Regions from separate parts of the Lysinibacillus sp. PWR01 genome, predicted to be linked through region 2. Evidence: riboswitches for the same ligand, from Rfam matches in the RefSeq annotation. Region 2 holds a riboswitch; the other holds the start of a gene.

Region 1 (11,442 bases), on a different contig from region 2:
TTCTATTCTACGGTAGCCTTCCTGACAGATGATATCAGTCATCAAGTGTTTCGTTTTTTCATTTACGTTTTTTTCAGTTCTCAGTAAAGAAGCTTCCATAACATAAAAATCCTTTGCTATATCAGCCAACAGACGCATGTATTCCTGCTCTTGTTCCAAATGGATCTGTGCGTCTGTAATGACAGTAAAAGCTACTTGCCTTAAATAGTTGGAAAGCTGGATGTATTGCTGATTTATTTCAGCTGTCTTATAGGCTTCAGGCGCATTATACGTAGAAGGTGCGAGTGTATATTTTTTATATAACATTTTCGCAATGGTTAAACGATTGATTTCGTTTGTCCCTTCAAAAATACGGCTAATCCTCGCATCACGATACAATCGTTCTACCTCATAATCTTGCATATAGCCATAGCCACCATGTATTTGTACAGCTTCATCTACAATTTTGCCAAGGGCTTCTGAGCAATTAACTTTATTAAGGGCGCATTCCAAAGCGAAATCGGCTATTTTATGAACCATCGACTCTTTACTAGCTAACTCAATCGCATCATCCATTTCTCCAGCTGTCCGATAGGCAGCACTTTCAGCCCCATATATCGAAATGGCCATGTCCGCTAGCTTTTCCTGTATCATAGTAAAATCAACAATTGGCTTGTGAAATTGCTTCCGTTCCTTCCCGTAATTCACAGCTAATTGTAGAGCCTGTTTGGCAGTGCCAATGTTGGAGAAAGCTAGCTTTAGACGTGCCATATTCAATATATTCATCGCCACTTTATGGCCTTTTCCAACCTCGCCAAGTACATTATCCCTCGGTACGCTAACATCTTCTAATATAAGGGTAGCCGTCGAAGATCCCTTAATGCCCATCTTCTCTTCTTCCTGTCCCACAGATACCCCTGTAAAGGTACGCTCTACAATGAAAGCAGTCATGCCTTCACTTGTTTTGGCAAAAACAACAAAGATATCTGCTAGCTGCGCATTGGTAATCCATTGCTTTTCACCGTTTAAGATCCATGCAGAGCCATCTCCATTTAAAATCGCATTTGTTTTGGGATGTAATGCATCTGAACCTGCGTCTGGCTCAGTCAGTGCGTAGGCTCCAATCCATTCACCTGAGGCCAACTTTGGTAAGTATCTGTGCTTTTGTGACGCATCTCCAAAATAGACATAGGGCAATGTGCCGACTCCTGCATGAATATTGTAAGAGACACTAAATGAGCCGCCATAGCCCATTTTTTCTGCAACGAGCCCTGAAATTTTTTTATTGAGTGCCAGCCCCCCATAGTCTTCGGGTATCTCAATGGCTAGTAAACCAAGGTCACCTGCTTTTTGAAATAACTGACGAGTAACTTCATATTGATGCTTTTCAATAGCTGTAGTATTAGGTGAGACATCCTGTTTAATGAAGAGCTCTGCCGTTTTTGCGATAAGCTCTTCCTCATCTTGAAAGTCCTCTGGTGTAAAGATGGTCATTTTGTCCTCTAGTTTATCCATACTAGCCCTCCTTGAAAGAAAAGGAGAAAAACAACTTTTCTCCTACTTTATTTCCTCTTTCGGTAAGATGGTTTTCGCCAACTCACTATCTAAATCTTCAAATTTGTAATAGGAAATGGTTTCATATAATTCACTTCTCGTTTGCATATCCTCAATAGCATCTTTCTGAGTTCCTGTGTTTTTTATTAAGGTAAACACTTGCTCATAGGCTTTGGCTGCAACTCTCATGGATGTAACGGGATAAATCACCATCGAATAGCCCATTTTTTCAAACTCCTTAGCGGTATAATAAGGCGTTTGTCCAAATTCAGTCATATTAGCTAATAAGGGAGCATCCAGCTCACGGGCAAATTGTTTAAACTCTTTTTCTGTTTGTAACGCCTCTGGAAAAATAGCATCTGCCCCAGCTGCTACATAGGCTTTAGCTCTTAAGATAGCCTGTTCTAAGCCCTCTACAGACCTCGCATCTGTGCGGGCAACAATCACTAAAGTAGGGGCTATTTGCTTAATCATCTTTATTTTTTGTATCATTTCCTCCTGGGAAACAAGCGTTTTTCCATTCAAGTGACCACATTTTTTTGGAAGATTTTGATCTTCTAGCTGTACAGCAGCAACCCCTGCCTCTATCATTTCACGCGCTGTACGGGCAACGTTTAGTACACCACCGAAGCCAGTATCGATATCCACGAGCATTGGTAAATTCGTAGCACGAATAATATCGTTCGCTCGCTGCGCCACTTCATTGGAATAAATCATTCCTAAATCAGGTAAGCCTCTGCTGGCCGTGTAGGCAGCTCCAGAAAGATACAATGCCTCAAAGCCAACTTTTTTAGCCATTAAACCTGCCATTGCATCATGAGCGCCTGGTATTTGCAAAATCGTTGAACGATTAATGAGCGCTTGAAATTGCTCAGCCAGTTGTTTTTGTGTTATCGCTTCATTTACAATCCACGCCATCTATAAAAACCCCCTAATAATCAATGATGCCTCGCCATAAGTACGTCCAGAATCGCCTAGAAAGTTAAACAAATAAATTAACAAATTCATGGACGGCACTATTTTCAAGAAGCTCTTGATTAGCACAAACCTCATTAATTTTACGTAATTGTTTTTGTGAATAATGGGTACTGATGTTTTGCTGGAATTTATCAATGATTTGAGGGAATGCTTCCTCACGACGGAAACGGTGTCCTAAAGGATATTCACACTCAATAAGCTCAGATGATGTGCCGTCGTTGTAATAAACTTGAACAGCATTGGCAATCGAACGTTTTTCAGGATCTAGGTAATCGATTGTATATTGAGCGTTTTCCACAATCACCATTTTATTTCTTAACTCATCGATACGAGGATCTGCTGCCACATCATCTTCATAGTGATTTGCAATAATATCACCAAAGATAAGTCCGATAGCTGTAATATATTGAAGGCAGTGATCGCGATCAGCTGGATTAAGAAGAGGCCCTTCTTTATCAATAATTCGTATTGCTGATTCATGTGTCGTAATTTGAATGCGTTCAATGTCCTGTAAACGATTTTTCACTTCATGGTGTAAATGAACGGCACATTCAGCAGCTGTTTGTGCATGGAATTCAGCTGGATAAGAAACCTTGAATAGTACATTTTCCATCACATAAGATGTCAGTGGTCTAGCAAGCTTTAATTCTTGTTTATTAAAGAGAACGTCTTGGAATCCCCAGCCTGGTGCAGATAAGGCCGTTGCGTAGCCCATTTCACCTTTTACAGCCATCATCGCTAACTGCACTGCTCTACTTGTTGCATCACCAGCAGCCCATGATTTTCTAGAACCTGTATTCGGTGCATGGCGATATGTTCGTAGGCTTGAATTATCAATCCAGGCATTGGACAATGCATTGACAATTTCCTGATGCGTGCCTCCTAATGCCTTTGTCACAACAGCTGTTGTTGCAATTTTGACAAACAGAACATGATCTAGCCCAACACGATTTAAGCTATTTTCTAGTGCTAAAATCCCTTGTATTTCATGTGCTTGAATCATCATTTCTAAAACATCTTTCACTTTAAGAGGCGCCTTCCCCTCTACCACACGCACGCGACTTAAATAATCTGCCACAGCTAATATGCCACCTAAATTATCAGATGGATGCCCCCATTCAGCCGCAAGCCAAGTATCGTTGTAATCTAACCAACGAATCATACACCCGATATTAAAAGCGCCTTTTACTGGATCAAGAACATAAGAAGTTCCAGGAACACGTGTACCATTAGGAACGACTGTGCCTGGTACTACTGGACCAAGAAGCTTCGTGCATTCAGGATATTGTAAGGCCAAAATGCCACAGCCTAAAGTATCCAATAGAACATAGCGTGCCGTTTCGTATGCCTCTTCACTTGTAATCTTTGTATTTAGTACATAATCCGCAATATCTGTAAGTAATTGATCTGTCTTCGTTATGTCATTTGTTTTAATCATCTATATCTTCCTTTCAAGGCTTAAGTTTGATATACTAGTATGCTGATGGGCATTGGTCAGAATGCCCATTAGCTTTATGGCGAGTTGTTAAAACTTGATTATACCGACAATTTTTCAAGGTTATGACGCTCGCCAATATAATTGACACGAGGTCTAAATAATCGATTATTGTCATGCTGCTCAATCACATGGGCACATAAGCCAATTGTTCGTGAGCCAAAGAAGATTGGCGTATAGATTTCAATCGGCAAACCAAGCATGTAGTACACGGGTGCTGCATAATAATCTAAATTTGGATACAACCCTTTCTCCTGTACCATCACTTTTTCACCAGCTTCACACATGTGATATAAGCGATCATCCCCTTGCTCCAAACATAATTTGTGCAAGGCTTCTTTCATAATTTGCGCTCTTGGGTCCATCTTTTTCATATAGACACGGTGGCCAAAGCCCATAATCTTTTCTTTACTTTGTAGCTTGTTTTTCAACAATGCTTCAAAGCCTTCTACTGTTTTGGCTTCAAGAAGCATGTACATGACTGCCTCGTTAGCCCCTCCATGTAAATTCCCTTTCAACGATGCGACAGCTCCCGTTAAAGCGCCATACAAATCAGATTGTGTAGAAGCAATGACACGAGCTGCAAATGTCGAATTTGGCATCTCATGCTCACTATATAAAACGAGTGACTGATCAAAAATTTCTTCTTCTAACGCAGTTGGCTTTCTGCCCGTAATCATGTAATAAAAATTGGCACTATAGGAAAGTTGACTATCCGGCTCGACAGCTTCTTGTCCATTTAATACACGATAGCTATTTGCTACGATGTTGGGCATACCACCTAAAAGTCTATATGCTCGCGATAAATTCATTTCAGTCGAACGATCATTGATGTGCTGATCAAAGCCTGCTAAAACGGAAATTCCTGTTCTAAGCCCATCCATCGCATGTGTTTCATTGGGCAATAGCTTAAAAATTTGAAATAGTTCTTGTGGAACCTGATAATGAGCTTTCAATTTGTCCTGTAGATCAGCCTGTTGCTCGGTAGTTGGTATTTCTCCATGCAGCAATAAGTAAACAATATCTAAATACGAATATCGCTGAGATAATTCAATCAAGTCATAACCTCGAATAACTATTTGACTTCCTACAGTGTCTAAAAAAGATAGCTTTGTTTCAGCGGCAATGATTCCATCAAGACCTGGTGAATAATTTAACTCCATTTAATGACAGCCCCTTTGTTTAATTATTCTTGTAAGCGTTACCATTCAAACACGACAGAACAACAAAAAAACAACTCCTATCCCTTTCTAGAAGTTGTTAATCTACAAAAGCATGACAGACCAAAAAAACAGTGAATTTACATGAATTCACAATCATGCAGTAGCTAACACCTCCCTATCCTCGTAGGTCAATTGATGCTTTTTTCGTGGCAGGTCTCCTGACTTATGATCAACGCTCCCATAACACCTTCCCATTTTGACAAACAAAACAGTGGCTTTGTTTTCGAGCTCCTAAATACAGTTGCGGGACAGTGTTGGACTCTCACCAACTTCCCTTTTAATCAAATAGAATCAACTCCCATTTGAACCACCAAAATTTAGCATATTCAATTTGTCTTTTTACCTTAACATAGAGTTTTCAAAACAATCAATATAGGTAAAATTCAGAAAAGACTGATTATAAAAAGCTATTTTTCATCTTTGATGAACTATTCTGCGTTTTTTAGCAATATTTTGTACAAAAAAAGATTGTGCATCTATCCCAATACATCCAATTTTAAGCATCACAAGGAAAATAGAGGTTTTTAAAGGAAGAAAGGCGAATCGTTATTTATGATCTATAGGAGGAGCTAATATGGGGTATATTACAGAATTAAGGAAACACATCGGTAGTAGACCAATTATCAGTATTGGGGCGACCATTCTTGTGGTTAACGATGACAAGCAAATTCTCTTTCAACATCGATCAGATACGTTGGATTGGGGATTACCTGGCGGTGCATTGGAACTAGGCGAAACGTTAGAAGAAGCTGCTGCTCGTGAGCTTCATGAAGAAACAGGACTTGTAGCGAATGAATTTGACTTGGTGGGTGTTTTTTCAGGGCCAGATTATTATTTCCGATATCCAAATGGGGATGAAGTCTATACAGTTATTCATCTTTATATTGCGAAAAATGTAAGGGGTATATTGGAGATAAAGGATGATGAGAGCTTGAAACTTACCTATTTCAGTAAAAATGAGCTACCAGATCAACTTGAGAAAAGAACGAAACTGCTATTAAACAATCTGGAAGATACATTGTGGGATTTCGATAGTTCTTTTGCAAAGGATATTCTTTAAATAACAAAGAGCATGCTTTTTATTCAAACATGCTCTAATCATTCTTTGTTGGGTATTATAGTCTAACCTTAACCTCAGTCCCGTCCTGAGCTTTGACATCGACTAGCACGAGCCCTTTATAATTTTGTAGTTCCTTGATAATCGGCTTGAGCATTTCTTTGTCGATGAGCGGAAAGGTAAAGTCTATTTTCTTTTGATCGAAGTATGCCTTTGTCCACTTATTGACTTGTTGCTGAATCCATTTGGAAGTTACAATGGAGAGGACAATGGTTAGCACAGCATAGGGAACAGGGACGGTAAAGCGAACGTCTTTTGCTTTCACTTTTACATGCATCATTCGTCGCCTCTATTCAATGAAGACTGCAACGGTATCTCCGTTTGCCGATTTTATATCTACAATTTGTCCATCTAGTTCATTTTCGATCGCTTCAAGAAGAAGATTGATGTCGATATCTTTCACGTATTTTTCCGATTGTGGAATACTCGCTGCGATGCTGTGTCCAGCCATGAGTACGGCTTTGACAAGTTTAATCGGCAAATTCACCGTGACATTATCATTTTCGGTGGATACAACACGGACCTTTAATGTTTTATCTAAATACTTTGTTTTTTCCACAAACTTGTTTCCTGATTCCTCTTTCTGTTGTAACACTTGAATCAGCTCTGAACCTTTATCCGCATCAATTTTCCCCTCTTGAATCATGGTTAACACTTTTGTAATTTCCTCTTTCATGGTCCATTCCTCCCTATTCGTCTTTTAAAAGCTTTATGGCTTCATCCGTTGTGATTTCGCCATTTTCCAACATGCTTACAATTTTTTTCTCGTCTATTTCATTTTTCTTCTTTTGAGCATAGCCAAGGGATGAAATAATGTCGTTTAGCTTGCCTCGAACTGTTGGATACGAAACCCCCAGTTCCTTTTCAACCTCTTTAATGTTTCCTCGACAGGTTAAAAATACTTCCACAAAATGAAGCTGATCGTTTGATAAAGATGCGAGCTTAGATAATTCAAATTCATTTTCAATCGTCGTGTGACAATGAGAACACTGTAACTTGGTAATTTTCAAAGTTTTACTGCAGACAGGGCAATTTGTGATTACTTGATAAGCCATAGTGAACTCCTTCCTTTAAGTTAAGTTGATTATATAACAAAGAATTTAAAGAAGTAAATAATAAAAATTAATTATTTGAATCAAAATATAAATAAAGTTAATTTTATAATTGATATTATTAATTTTATTTCTGTATTGCTTTAATAATTAAGAAAACCCCATTTTGAATTTTTCAAAATGGAGTTTCTGTTTAATTTGGTCTATCCTTCTTTTTTCTTTCTCGCGGGTGTGATGGCAAAATAGCATTGTATAATTCTTGTGAAGCGGGATGCTGATATACTCCATCCTTCCCAATCTCCTCCACGAGCTGGCCATGCTGCATCACTAGGATGCGATCTGACATAAAACGTGTGGCTTGTAAATCATGTGAAATGAATATATAAGCAAGCTGTAGCTCTTTTTGCAGTGATTGTAATAGTTCTATAATCGTCTTTTGCAAAATCATATCAAGACTACTAATGGCTTCATCTAAAACAATCAGTTTCGGCTTTAATGCAAGAGCTCTAGCGATGTTGACTCGTTGCTGCTGTCCCCCACTTAGCTGTGAGGGATAGTTTTGAGCCATTGCCCACTCTAACTCTACACAGTCTAGTAATTCCCTTACTTTCTGTTGTCGCTCTGCTTTGCTAAAATGCTCGAAATTCAAAAACGGTTCTTCGAGTATTTCGAAAATCGTCTGTTTTGGATTAAATGAATGATAGCTATTTTGAAAAACAGCCTGTAAATTTCTTCGTATCATTTTTTTCTCTTTGCTGGGTGCTTCGTATAAATTGACACCTTGAAAGAGCAGCTCTCCGTTTGTTGGTCGTTCAATCCCTAAAATAATGCGTCCTAATGTGCTTTTTCCAGAACCACTTTGACCGACGATTCCCAGACATTCGCCCTTCTGAAGTGAGAATGACACCTTTTGTAATACAGGAATTTTTTGTCCTCGTTGAAATAGGGCTGGTCTTTGAGCATAATGCATGTCTATATTTTTCACGTCTAGCAGCGTCATTTTTTCACCTCTAAAATAGCATTCTTGCTTGTAAAAGCTTCTTTGTATAGGGATGCTGAGGCGCATCAAAAAAACCAAAAACATTCGTTTGCTCAATGATTTCTCCTTGATACATCACAGCCACATCGTCAGCAAGTTCAGCAATGACACCTAAATCATGCGTGACAAGGAGTATGGCTGCATCTGTTTCTGAGCGAATACAATCAAAAAGTGTTAATACTTGTTTTTGATTGATAGTATCAAGAGCAGTCGTAGGTTCATCTGCAATGTAGAGAGAGGCTTGTATCGCCAATGACAGGGCAATCATCACGCGCTGTAGCATGCCTCCACTTAACTGAAAAGGATAGTAGGACAAAAGCTGCTCTGGATGAGGTAAATGGACTTTATTCAGAGCATCAAGGGCAATCTGTCTCATTTCCTTTTTGGTCAGCTTAAAGTGTGCTTTTAATGTTTCTCGAAAATGACTTTCAATCGTTTGAATACGATCGAATGCAGTAGATGGGTTTTGCAAAATCATCGAAAGATGCCGGCCACGATAAGTTCTCAATTTAGCAGCTGAAACGTTCAATAAATTTTCTTGCTGATAGAGTACTTCACCTTGGGTGACTTGTGCTAAGGACGGTAATGTTTGCATGATGGCATGGCAAAGCATGGTCTTTCCACTGCCACTTTCCCCTATAATTCCTAAGACTCTCCCTTTATAAGCTGTCAGATTGATAGAGGTTAATATATTTTTCTCCCCCATTTTGACTGTGAGGTCTTTCACTTCTAAAACTTTCTCCATAACTTCCCCTTTACTAGTCAAGCTTTTTTAAACGATTTGCTAACTGATTAAACAATAAAACAACAAGGATGATGGCAAGTCCAGGATAAAGCATTAATTCAGGATGCTGCCGCATGTAGTGCTTCCCTTCATTGATCATCATGCCCCATTCTGGAATCGGTGCCTGCACGCCAAGTCCGATAAAGGAAAAGCCCGCAATTTCTAAAATCACCTTCCCGATATCTAATGCAACAATCGTGACAATAGATGGCAATATATTGGGTATATAATGGCGTCTAATTAATTGGATACCTGTAGTGCCTGAAATCCTTGCAGCTTGAACAAAGTCTTTCTCATTCATACCGATACACAAACTTCGGACCATTCTTGCATAATAAATAAGCTGTGTAAAAATGAGTGCTATTATAACATTTTTTAAGCTAGGGCCTAATATACCTAACAGTCCAAATGCAAGTACCAGTGTTGGAAAGGCTAATAAAATATCACATAGTCGAATAAAAAGAAAATCGATTAAGCCCCTTTTTAACGCTACAAAAGCACCTAGTAGGATAGCTAAAACAATGGCAACTAGCTGAATGACGAGCGCTGATCCTAATGAATAACGAATACCTAAAAGGAGGCGTGACAAGATACACCTTCCTAAATGATCTGTACCTAATGGATAGTCCCAAGACGGAACCGAAAATTTCTTAGCTATATCGACAGCTAAAGGGTCATGTGGCATTAAAATTGGCGCAAATAGCCCCGACAAGCCAATGATAACAAGGAGCGATAGACTAATGAATCCTATCAAATTGCCACTTTTTGTTCGTACGAAGTTCATTTTTAATCTCTCCTGCCCTTCATCATTAGATGAGGGTCCAATAAACGATGCAATATATCTGTGCATAAATTGGCAAGCACATAGATAACAGCGATAATTAATACATAGCATTGTACAACTGGGTAATCCCTGTTCATAATGGATTCGATTAAGTACCTGCCGAGTCCTGGCCAGCTAAAAACCTGCTCCACAATGACGGCTCCACCTAGTAGATTCCCAAGGGTCATGCCTAACAGGGATGTCAATGGAATAGCAGCATTTCGCAACACATGACGGATAAGAATCACAGAGCTTTTTAATCCTCTTAACTGTGCATATTGAACATATTGCTGCTGTAATTCTTCTAGGATGGTTGAACGGATAAATTGAACGAACAAGCCAATTGTTGGTAAAGCCAGTGTGAATGCGGGTAAAACCAAATGAGATAGTGTGCCCTTCCCATTTGTCGGAAAGAATCCTAATTTCAAGCTAAATAAATAGAGTAGTAGGAAACCTAGCCAAAAGGTTGGAATCGACACACTCAGGATGGTAAAGAATCGAATGATTTTATCGATGATGGTGTGCTTATACAATGCGCTTATCACCCCGAATGGGATACTTAGCCCTAAAATAAGGACAAACGCAGCAATCGCTAATTCAATGGTTGCGGGTAATTTCGCAAATAGCTCATGTGCCACGGGTAATTTACTAACAAAAGATGTGCCGAAATCTAGCTGTAATACGCCTTTTCCCCATAGTAAATATTGAAGAAGAAACGACTTGTCCGTCCCTAGTTCTTCACGTAATGCCTGAATGGCTTCCTCTGTTGGCGCAACTCTTGCCAAACGTAGTATGACTTCAGCAGGCTCTACTGGAACGAAACGAATAAATACAAAGGTTAGGATGGAAACGCCTAATAAGACAAAGGGCAAAGTCAAAATTCTTTTTAAACAAAACATCCATGTCGACTCATACATGCTGTCACTTCCTACTCAATCCTATGATAAAGAGAGAGCTGTCTTTGCTAGACATACTCTCTCTTCCACTTTTATTTTTCTGTAGCCATTTGTGCATAAGGTATATCGTATTCAGATGCACGTGGGGCAAAATCCTTTAGATATGGTTGATAAATCACATTATTTGTTTCGTAAGATATTGGATAGAATAGTGCTTGGTCATGGAACATCGTTAAAATATCCGTATAAAGCTGCACGCGTTCCTCTTCATCTGTCCCTACTAATAATTGGTGAATTTTCGTATCAATTTCTTTGGCATTTGGTAAGCCTAATTTCGCCTCATACACACCACTAGCATTTGGTGTAGCTGATTCATTTGCAAAACTATGAGGGTCTGTTGGCGGTCCATTGGTACGCCAGAAATTAATCTCTACCTGGTCATCCATCAATTTTTGAAGACCGACCATCACATCTGCACCTTCTAAATTCAACTGTACGCCAA
Region 2 (11,442 bases):
CAAATGGAGAAGACGTCAGACGGCTTGAAGCAAGCAGCACAATCTGCGAATGATAGTGCCCAGTCTATGCAAGAAACCGTTGATGGAATTGAGCGAATTACAGTAGCCACACAAGATGTGTTCGTGCATGCGAAAGATGCCAGCGAAATAGCGGGAAATGGTGCGAATATTTTACATGTGGCAAAAGAACAAATGCAATTCATTTCCTCATCAACAGAAAAAACGAGCGGGCTGATGCAGCAATTATCCCTTAAAATGTCAGATATTAAATCGATGACAGACATGATTACAGCTATTACGGATCAAACCAATCTATTAGCATTAAATGCGGCGATAGAAGCAGCACGCGCTGGAGAGCATGGTAAAGGCTTCGCCGTTGTAGCTGAGGAAGTGCGTCAATTAGCAGAGCAATCAAAGCACTCCGCTACACAAATTGTGGATTTAGTTGTGGGAATAGAAAGTGATACAAAACAGGTCGCTTCATCAGTGGAAGATGATTTGAAAAATGTCCAACAGGGAGTCTATGTCATTGACGAGGCAACAAAATCATTTGGCACGATCTCACAGCATGTTAGTCAGATGACGAGTCAGCTTGAGGATATTTCGACGACAGCTGAGCAGCTTTCAAGCAGCGCCAATGAAGTGGCATCCACTGTGACAACCATCGCAGCTGGCATGGGCAAGCTATCGAATTATACAGAAGCTGTGTTACATTCAATGGACGAGCAAACAGCCTCTATGCAAGCTGTTAATCATGTCACACAGGATTTAAGTGTTCAAGCCGATAACTTACAAAAGTTAACAAATCAATTCCGTGTCTAAACAAGAAATAGATATTTTCAAGATTGTTTAGCCCTGCATCTTCATCAATACTACGAAAAGCCACACAATGGCACTAATTGATCGTAAAAACACTTTCCTAGAATACTTGGAAAGTGTTTTTTATTGTCGAACCAGCGCAATTAATTCCTCAGTGAAATCCTCTGAGATTGTGTAAATTGAATGGGTATCCTTGACATGCATCAAACTACTGTTTTGATCTTTATCACCTAACCAAAGGTGATAGCCATATTTGTTTCCTGCCGTATCCACTATTTGTACATCATATTCAGGTGTAGCCATATCGACAATACCCTCGTTTTTGACCGCTGTTGTTATGGCTTGTTGGAATAGTGTAAGTGATTTTTCATCCGTATATTCTTTAAAAAAATCAGTGTTCACCTTGTAAAATTTAGCACCAATAGAAATGCTGACCTTAGCTAAATCACCATCGGGTACACTATTTTCATTACATCCTAGTAAAACAACGGCTATTAGAGACAATAAAGCAATCACCATTGTTCGCAACCTCTCACCCCCTCTATATGCTAAATAATACCATCATTTTCTGTCGTAGCTCTTACTTTTTTGTAATACATTAAATAAACGACAGCGAAAGGGGGACAGATAATGGGCTTATTTGATGGATTAATCGGCAATGCAAGTGAGGTGAATTTAGAAAAACTACAGGAGGAGGTCCATGATTTATTAATTCCAAACGAGACAATCAAGAATGCCTATAAAATTATTAGAGACACGTTTATTTTTACCAATAAACGATTAATCCTCATCGATAAGCAAGGGGTGACTGGCAAGAAAACGGAATATCATTCCATTCCCTATAAAAATATCGTTCATTTTTCAGTAGAAACAGCCGGTACATTTGATTTAGATGCAGAGCTCAAAATATGGGTGTCTGGCAGTCCGTTACCGATTCAAAAAAACTTCAATAAGGCGACAAATATTTATAAAGTGCAAAGCGTCTTAGCGCAGTATGTTTTGGGGACGTGAGGATTCAATAGGTTATGGAAGCCCACATTTATGTGAGGCTTTTTTTGTTGTAGAGGACTAGCCCTTCGTTAATTCGATAAGTAATACCCTGTCCAACATAGTATAATAAAGCAATAAATAGTCTCTTGAAGAGATAAAGGGGAATCTATAGTGGAATATGAAGAAAAGACCTCAATTGAATTTTTAAACGAAGTTGTTTTGAGGGCAGGTGAAAAAATTGAGAAGGTTGAATACCAAGGGCCTATTCAAACAGTAACGATTGTAAGAAGGTCCGCACGTATTTACAAAAAGGTTGCCCAAATCAAAGTAGCAAAGCAGCCCATTTGGAAGACAACTATTCCACAGGAGCTTGTGAAATATAAATTTTCACCAAAAGTAAATCGCCTACTAAATGAACCATTTGAAACGATTCAGGACTGGCTCCAGGAAGGGTGGATAATACGAGAGATTCGTTATCATGTAGATGGTATAAGTATCAAAGATGATGTCTATCGGATGGGTCCCGCCTATCTGTTTGCGCTTAAATATCGTAAAAGTAAAGAACAACAGCAATATGAGCTACAACTAGAACAGTTACGAAAGCAAGCGGATGACCTACAAATGTCGCCACTGTTTCTACATGCACTGTCAGCGGAAGCAATGCCACGTTATTGGAGTCGTGTAAAGCAATTAAAGTTTATGCAGTTTTGTATTGCTATGTACCAGCTTGCTCAGCAAAAAGACTTATTTGACTTTAAAGAAATAGGTGCGACATATGAAGATCGAATTGGTGGTTCGAAAATGTTTGATCAGGAGCGAGAGGAATTTTTAGCCCATCTCGCACAATTAGGTATTGATGCCCCGTCTTATGGCCTTGTAAGCTCAGGAAAAATCGTGCCAATCTATTTTACTGGACATGCACAGTCAGAGCTAGCCTCCTATCATCTTGGTGCAGTTCATGCAACAACAGATAATACAGTGTTACAAACGACATTTACAACTTCCAACACGACACTATGGCTTGTGGAAAATAGGGCTATTTTAACACGTATGGCAACGGAAAGTGAATTTCTACGAGAAAGCCATTCATTTGTGCTTTGTTTGGATGGGCAAATTCGATCCGCTCATAAGCAATTTATCAAACAGTTGCTTAAAAGTTCCATACAACAAGTACTGATTTGGACGGATTATGATGAGGCAGGACTAACGATTGCCAAAAAAGCTATTCAGCTTCTTCCTTGTCCCTTTAAAATTATTGGACGAGATTCGCAAATTTTTACGGATATTGAAACTTACGAGCAGTGGCTTCAGCATGAAAATCGTCATGAGCAAGAGCAACAATTGGGAGGAGTGGCCGAATGGAAAATGTGGATGTAAATGCACCCATTTCGATTTTTCACAGTGATTATTTTTCAGCTGAATTTATGAAATCAATGCGAGATTTAGCTTCTCTGTCAGCTGTCTTAAAAGACTTAAGCACGGAAAAAATGTATGATTCACCAATGGAAATTATCCGCTTTTTAAATATTATTCAATTACTAAATACGGCATCTTTAGGTATTGGAGACCCGATTGATCATGAAGATACGCTTTATTATCGCTACCGCCATACATATGGGAATGACTCTGAGCCACCGACGCTTCAGTATATTCAACGTGTGCTCCATATTTTAGAACGCAATAATTGGGTTGTAAAGCAGACGCGGCAAATTAAATTAATGGACAGAGGCAAGCGTATGATGGATGGCTTAATTCGTATGGGAAATGATGCACTTGCTTATTATTTACAAGATGATATTGGCCGTTCACTATTTCAGGCAAGACGTGATGCAGAAATTAGTGCAGCCTATGATGATAAAGGCATTTCAGGTGGAAATAAAATTGCGTCGATGATTTATAATGTAGAGCAAGCCGTTGAGCAATTAGAAAATAGACAGCTTGAATTTTTGGCTGATCGCAATGCCTTGCCACAACTAGAAAAAATCAATCAGTTAATGTTGGGGCTAGAGGAAAAAATGACGGAGCGTTTAGCACAATTCCAAACGATAGAGGAAAGTCTTGTAATGAGTGACTTGATGCACCGTGGAACGGCAGCCATTACAAAGGGCACAACATTAAGTTTAAGCGTATTAACTAAATATGTGCGTTTCGTTACGATGCAATTAACACCGATGGAAGAGGCTATTTCCCCTGAAAAAGTACGAAATTTCATCTTGGCGATGTATAACCCACCCTTGCATAGTAATATCCCGACAGCACATGATATCTTTAGCTTTATGGAACAAAATCAATATGAAGAAGAAACATTTGATGGCATGTGGATGCCGGTAAAGTTTGCTGCACCTATAGGACATCAAGATATTAATGATGCTATCCATTATTTAGCCACCTATGAGCCAAAACGTGAGGGCGATATCATTGACCGAGAGGAGCCAGAATATAGAGAAGTAGAAATGGTGGGAGATTCCATTGAAGAAATGTTTGATCAAGCTGCTTGGCAAATGACAAAGGCCCAAATCGACACAACGAAAATAGAAAGTTACTTAGATGACCATGGAGAGAGTGAAATAGAGGAATTAATCGTGCAAGCTAGCTCGAACAAATGGCATGATGCCGTTTTATCAATGCTCGCTGTTTCTGCTTTAACGAGCAGTAAAAAAATAGACAGGTCACCTAAAGCGGAGACGGCAAACTTTGAAAAAGAATGGGAGTGGATTAATGATGACGACAAACGATATACCATATATAAGCTCTTTAGCGATGATTGATCATCTAAAAGGCTATTTAACGACAGAGGAAGAATTGGCTTTTATGCAATTACTGTTTTCATCATCTGCCTCTATTAAGGGAGCGAATTATGGATTGCGTCGGAAGGAGTTAGAAAAATTATTAGGTATAAAAAATGACGACAATGCTTTGCAATCCTTTATAGATCGCGTAAATGGAGCTTTAAATCGCTATTTCAAAATTATTTATGATGAGAGGCGTGATCGTGTTGTTGTCATGATGCGAATCACAGCGAAAAATGCAAAATCTACATTGAGTAGTGAAGCATTGGCGATTTTACTCTATATGTTTTACCAGCAAGAAGTATTAGGCCATGAATTTACATTAGTACATCAAATTTTAGTTGATTTTGGCCATGAGTCTTTAAATGCTAATAGAAGAATGAAAAGTAATATCGACCAATTAAAAAAGGTGGGAGCTGTTGAAGATTATGAAGCATCTTCAGAAGAGGCATATCAATTAACAACAATAGGTGTTCATTTATTCTCCGAATCTTTTTTACGTCGTACAGTCGAATTTGCGCAAGAAACAAAGTTGAATAAAGAAGAAGTGATGAAATTTTTTAACCGTTATAACTTACATGTGGAGGAGGACAAAGAATGATTCCTTACGTGTTGAAAATACAGGGTGTACGTGACTATCCACCAACAAGGGTGGTGCTAGGTGAAGCCGATGAACACGTATTAATAACAGGTCCAAATGGTGTCGGAAAGTCAACATTAACGTTTTGCATAGGGGCTATATTATATTCTGCAAAAGTAGATATTGAAGGGCTACGCTCGAGTAATTTACAAGCAAATGAAGCATGGTATGCGAAATTATCGTTAGTGTTTAAAAATGAAGGCATGACCCGCATTGATGCGCCGCCATTTATTGCATTTGAATTAATTGTACAACAAGCTGTGAAAAATGGTGCCTTGCAAAAAGAGTATCGTATAACAACAGGAGATTCAGAAGATACGTTAACGAACATAACATCTTATACTTCTGGCAATATAGCAGGACGGAATTTCGGAGCTTACAAAGAAGATTTACAAATTAAATATAAAATTGATCCAGATTTGTATCATTTAATTTGGTATCAGCAAGAAGTGAACCAATTTGCCGCCATGAACCCGGAGGAAAGATTTCGTCAATTTAGTAATATGTTTCATATTGCTGATATGCAAAAAGAATGGGAAGCGGCATTAGAAGGAATTAGAGAAGCTAAACAAGAAATCATCCATTTATCGTCCATTGTAAAAACAGCTGAACATAATCTAACCATTGCAGAAAATGATCTCAACGCCTTTTTAAATAATAAAAAACGTATTCTGGAAAACGGTCGTCTGTATTATACATATACAAATGTTCTACTGCAAAAATATTCAAATGAATGCTCTGATACACAAGCTATTCTTCAGCAATTGCAGGAAGAGGAAGCACAAATAGGGACAAAGCAAAAATTACTGTTGCACGAAAAGGAGCGTACAGGTCAACATTTAATTCAAGTAGTGAATGAGTGCGAACAGGTTGAAGCACAAATTATTGAGTCAAAGACATTATTAAATGAGGAAGTACAGCAGGAAAAAACACTACTAGGGCGATATAGTGAGCTTTCTGCACAGCTAGAATCAATTTCCGATAAAGCAAAGCGACTACGTTTCGATGAACAAACAACCTGGGAAAAACAAAAAGCAACAGCCTTTCTACTAAAACAAGTTGAAGAGCAAGATAAGCAACTAAAAACAAAAGAACAACAATTAAGAGATAACGAACGACTTTTGAATAGTGAAAGCGCACGAGTGACGATACATTTCGAAAACCTGAAAAAAGATCTAGTGGAAGCACGTAAAATCGTCCATTTATATCAAAGTAGCCGTTTTATTTTAAGCCAACTAGATGCTGCAAATCTCCAGCAACATCAATTTTTAAAGGAAAAACAGTTATTATCTTCCGCCATCCAAGAGAAGCAGAAAATCATCCAGCAGCTACAACAAAATAAAGTAAGATCTGCTCGTCAACAACAAGGACTAGAAGACTTACATAGACAAGGTATAGAGGCATATACATTACGTGATTTAATTTCGTTGACACCAAGTGCGCCTTTAAAGTTAGAGTCAAGTATTGAAGCGATTAAATACGCTATTTTTTATAATGCAGCGAGCTATAAGCCACTGAATGATTTGTATTATGTTTCATTAAAGCAGCTCATACCGAATCGTATGATTGACAATATCCCTCATTTAGGATTACAAATGCGTAGCGGACTATCTGAGCAACTACAAAACTATGCCAATAAAGCATTGTGGTGGATCGAGCAATTTTTCACTTCAACGCCTCGAATTGAGGCAGGTACGCTTATAGATGAACGTGGTGCTAGAGGCGCACAGGAACAACTGCAATTTATTCTAAGTGATGCAGCTATTCAACAAACCTTACAAGACCAGGCGAGTAACTTAAACAACTTGCAAGAGCGTCAAGTACAGTTAAATGCTCAGTATGATCATAATATCAAGCAAATTAACCAATTGCATGGAGACTTGCGCAAAATTCAACAGGCTGAAAGTATGCTATTGAAGGAAAGCGAACTGCATGCCTATGAAAGTCAACAGAAAGCTTTAACAGAGCAATTGTTAGCAATTTATGATGAGCAAGCGGAAATGGAAACACAGCGGGAAACAGCTAGAAAACATCAGGCAGAACATTTTCAAGAGCTGCAATTGCTAGAGAAGGAGTGCCGCATTTATGAGGAGCTAGGGGCAGTGGCAGAGCAACAAATCCAGTTACAGCAAATGGAACAAACGTTAAAAGAATTACGCAAAACCATTTATGATTCCAAAAGAAAACATCAGCAATGGACAGAGCAATTGGAGGAGCTGTCCAATGATAAACGTCAACTAAAATTACTAAAACAAAATCATGAATCAGAGCTTGAATTAATAAATAGTAATCTAACAAACTGTCGGCTACGTATGGTGAGAGCGCAAGAAAAAATCGAACAATTAGAGGCTAGCCAAGCAAGTCTAGTAATAAAACTACAGGAATTAGAGCATATTTTACCTGTCGAAGCATGTGTTGTTGATGAATCCATCTCCATTAAATGGTCTGAGGCAAGATTAATTCATGGTAATGCAGAAAAAGCTGCTGCTTTCGAAGCGGCACGCCTAGAAAAGGTCAATATTCATGCTGAAGTAAATTTTGAAAAAATGAAAGAAGATTTTGAGCGTAAAAATGCAGAATTAGCAAGTGCTGAAATACTTCTTGAGCAAAATGCGGGCTTTGCAGCAGATTTAGAAGATAAACTAGAAACGACCATTAATATGTATTTAACAAAGATTAATATGTTGTTCCAAAAGTATATGGATATCTTTCATTTTGAGGGACATATTGAAAAAGAAAGAATAGAAGAGAAGGCAGGGCACATTAAATACTTGCTTTATGTGAAAGCTCGTAAAATTGGTCATCAGGGTACTATGGAGGATGTTAGCTTAAAAGCACGAAATGGCAAAGTAGGTAAAGGTGTTTCAGGAGGGGAGGAATCGTTAAGCTCGCTCCTCTTTGCCTTAGCTTTATTGCAAAACCTCTCGATTGCCCCAAGCTATATCGTACTTGATGAGTTTGATAGCGCACTAGATGATGAACGCAAGGACAAAGTATTTCATTTATATGCAAAAGAGTTAAATCGAAAGTTAATTATTTTATCTCCAAAAGCTCATGATAAAACCTATTACGACCATTTTTCCAAGGTATTTGTTATTGAACATAATTCATCTATTCCACAAAGTAGGATTGTTGGTTTCCAAAAGGTGTAGGACCATTTGGGTGAATGAAATTGTGTTTTAAACGAGCAAGAATTGACTTCTAAATGGCACTCCTTTACAATTAATTTTAATACTTTAATAGGAAAACGAGGTATTCTCGTTTCCTTACCAACTGAATAGCGTGTAGTAATAGGTGTAAATTGCGTGCAATTTGCTTAAAAGGGAAGTCGGTGCAAATCCGACACTGTCCCGCAACTGTAAATGTGAGCGACTTTTCAGCAACCACTGTCTTTGGACGGGAAGGAGAAAGGAAGCGATGACCATGAGTCAGGAGACCTGCCTGTTACGAGTACACACCAGTAACCTACGAGGAATAGGAGGTGGCATGTTGACAAAACAGAATGCTCTGTTCGTCACAGTACGTCAAACGCCCATAGTAAATGAAAGGGTTCACAATCGGACTCGTTCACACATACTTAGGGTTTGTTTGGCATTGTGTGATGAAAGAAGATAAAGCGAAGGATTTCCTCAAAACGTAGGGAGTCCTTTTTGTTTTGAAAATATGTACGCAAAGGGGATGCACGTATGACGAATATTCATGTAACGACAACGCTGGAAACGCCTTATGAAGATATGAACATTTGTAAGCAACCACGCACAGAAGTTGCCAAGAAAGCGAAAACAAGAATGGTGGTCGAATCGCTGATCGATCAATTATTAGCAACGAAGTTGATTCGCAACGATCGCTTCTTTGAACAAATCTTATATAATAAAGAAATTATTTGGATACAAAATGGGGGTGCGGATGGTCATCTATTGGCAAAAGCAGCATTAACAGATGAACTGAAAACAAAGACCAATCATTTTATGATGTATATGCCGACCAATCCGATTGTCTATGAAGTCAATGGGGAAGCGTATCACTTAATTACGCGCATTGATTCAACACGCGCAAAGCCTAACCTTGATCGTCTAACATTGGAGCCAAAGCCTGTTTTAAGTGCCGCTCGTGTCAATGACTTATTATGCTCGATTGTCATGCGCTTTTATGAAACATATTTACACGATTTGGCACCTCACCATGACAAACTCATCGCATTCGTGCAGCAGGAATATGCCCAGTTTATTGAAGCGGTGCAAGCGTTAAATGATTATCACTTCAACTGGCATCCACGCGGCAATGGGCACGAGCTCTTACTGCACTTAATTGATCATCTACAAATTTTAAAAAGTCGCCCAGGCAAGGTACTGATTGATTTTACGAACAAGCATGACTACGTGATAGTAGAACCCGCTTATTTGATGGACAAACCAACAAAGAAAGCCGTCGGTGCACTATAAAAGAGGCTGGGACAAAAAGAAAAAATGTTAGACCGATTGCATTTGGGTCTAACATTTTTTTGATTTAGGAAGGAACACTCTACTCATTGAAGCGAAAAAGTTATTATCTGTTTTCGTTATTTTTCAAAATAATCGAGTTCTGTCCCAGCCTCTTTCATTTAAATGCAGGATCGAAATATATTCACGTTCAAGCAAGAAATACCCGCGGAAGCAAGTGAAATACTCGCGCTTGAGCAATGAATACCCGCGGAAGCAAGTGAAATACCCGCGCTTGAGCGACGAATACCCGCGGAAGCAAGTGAAATACTCGCGCTTGAGCGACGAATACCCGCGAAAGCAGGCAAAACGCCTCCGAGCGAGCAGCCCTACAAACAATGCATGGCTGCCTGTGCTTCATGCCACGGAACCGTATATCCTTTGCCTTTTGCACAAAAAATACTGGAGGAACTATATTCAGGGTCGGCATTTTTATCGTAGCCAATCTGTGCAATTACTTCCTCTGTATTATGACACATATCATAGCCATCGAATTGGAGTGTGAGTGCACCTTTCCCATTTGTATAGGCAGCAAAGGTTGTGCTGTAGCTCATTAAAGTGGCAACGGGCGCGCGACCTGTTAGCACCACATCTGTTTCGGATAATATCGGGTCATCGAATGTGCCTGCTGCTTGCTGAATGTCAGTCATCATGCGGCCGATAAAGTCGTTTGAAGCCTTCATTTTAAAACGATAATAGGGTTCAAGTAGAACATTTTGGGCTTGCTCTAGTCCCTGGCGCAGCGCACGGAAACTAGCTTCTCGGAAATCGCCGCCCGATGTATGTTCATTATGCCCGCGACCTGTTAGCAGTGTAAAATGAACATTTGTTACAGGGAAGCCTGTAAGTAAGCCATGATGATCACGCTCAAACAGGTGTTTTTCAACAAGGCGCTGATTGCCTACGGATAAATGATCTGCATGACAGGCATTGCTGAAGGTATTGCCGGTTCCACGTGGATTTGGCTCCATTAATAAATGAACTTCCGCATAATGCTTGAGTGGCTCGAAATGGCCATAGCCTGTCACCGTCGTCGCAATGGTCTCCATATATAAAATTTGCGGCTCGCCAAAGGAGACGGCTAATGAAAAACGTTTCATTAATACCTCTGTCAGGACCTCCAATTGAATGACGCCCATAATATGGACATGGATTTCCTGAAACTTTTCCTGCCAAACGACACGTAAAGAAGGCTCTTCTGCTTCAAGTAAACGGAAAATCTGTAGCACTTCCTTGATATGCTGATCGCCCGCATATTGAACCTTTGCCTGTAGCGTTGGGACAAGCTCATAGGGCTGTGTTAGCGTCGTTGTACCGATTCGATCTCCAATGTTTGCCTGACTCAGCCCTTTCACAGCGAAAATCTCTCCTGCTTCAACCTGTTGAACGGTCTCAAAGCGATTGCCATTATAAAGGCGAATTTCTGTCACTTTTTCCGTCACTTCACCAAATGAAAATTCATCCCGCACATGTAAGGAGCCCTTGACAGCCTTCATAAAGGTTAAACGCTGATGCCCATCATGACGAATTTTAAAAACCTCTCCCTCAAACGGGGCATTCTGGTCAAATTGGGTCACAGTTAACAGGGGAAGTTGGTCAAGAAATTCCTGAATGCCCTCATCCTTTAAGGCAGAGCCTGTAAAGCAGGGGAAAGCACACTCGTTTTTAATCATAGCCTGTAGCTGAGCAAGACATTGTCCGTGTTCCAATGACTCACTCAAAAAGG

The links. Region 2 has a riboswitch for cobalamin ahead of ACEVFT_RS22245 (hypothetical protein). Riboswitches for the same ligand answer to the same signal wherever they lie in the genome.
Region 1: another riboswitch for cobalamin. It lies ahead of mmgD (citrate synthase); the one in region 2 lies ahead of ACEVFT_RS22245 (hypothetical protein).

The regions. Positions count from the first base shown of each region.
Region 1 covers NZ_JBHERJ010000073.1:177,939-189,380, forward strand. The annotation lists gene ACEVFT_RS15615 (acyl-CoA dehydrogenase family protein) at 1-1,494, opposite strand, end outside; gene prpB (methylisocitrate lyase) at 1,537-2,451, opposite strand; gene prpD (2-methylcitrate dehydratase) at 2,516-3,949, opposite strand; gene mmgD (citrate synthase) at 4,048-5,169, opposite strand; cobalamin riboswitch at 5,361-5,556, opposite strand; gene ACEVFT_RS15635 (NUDIX hydrolase) at 5,804-6,289, shown strand; gene ACEVFT_RS15640 (hypothetical protein) at 6,345-6,626, opposite strand; gene ACEVFT_RS15645 (SHOCT-like domain-containing protein) at 6,636-7,022, opposite strand; gene ACEVFT_RS15650 (DUF2089 domain-containing protein) at 7,036-7,401, opposite strand; gene ACEVFT_RS15655 (ABC transporter ATP-binding protein) at 7,592-8,398, opposite strand; gene ACEVFT_RS15660 (ABC transporter ATP-binding protein) at 8,409-9,182, opposite strand; gene ACEVFT_RS15665 (ABC transporter permease subunit) at 9,196-10,005, opposite strand; gene nikB (nickel ABC transporter permease) at 10,008-10,961, opposite strand; gene nikA (nickel ABC transporter substrate-binding protein) at 11,033-11,442, opposite strand, start outside.
Region 2 covers NZ_JBHERJ010000096.1:31,901-43,342, reverse strand. The annotation lists gene ACEVFT_RS22280 (methyl-accepting chemotaxis protein) at 1-822, shown strand, start outside; gene ACEVFT_RS22275 (YhfM domain-containing protein) at 943-1,338, opposite strand; gene ACEVFT_RS22270 (PH domain-containing protein) at 1,450-1,830, shown strand; gene ACEVFT_RS22265 (DUF2399 domain-containing protein) at 1,981-3,186, shown strand; gene ACEVFT_RS22260 (hypothetical protein) at 3,168-4,577, shown strand; gene ACEVFT_RS22255 (hypothetical protein) at 4,531-5,199, shown strand; gene ACEVFT_RS22250 (SMC family protein) at 5,196-8,390, shown strand; cobalamin riboswitch at 8,514-8,697, shown strand; gene ACEVFT_RS22245 (hypothetical protein) at 8,925-9,680, shown strand; gene ACEVFT_RS22240 (GTP-binding protein) at 10,046-11,442, opposite strand, start outside.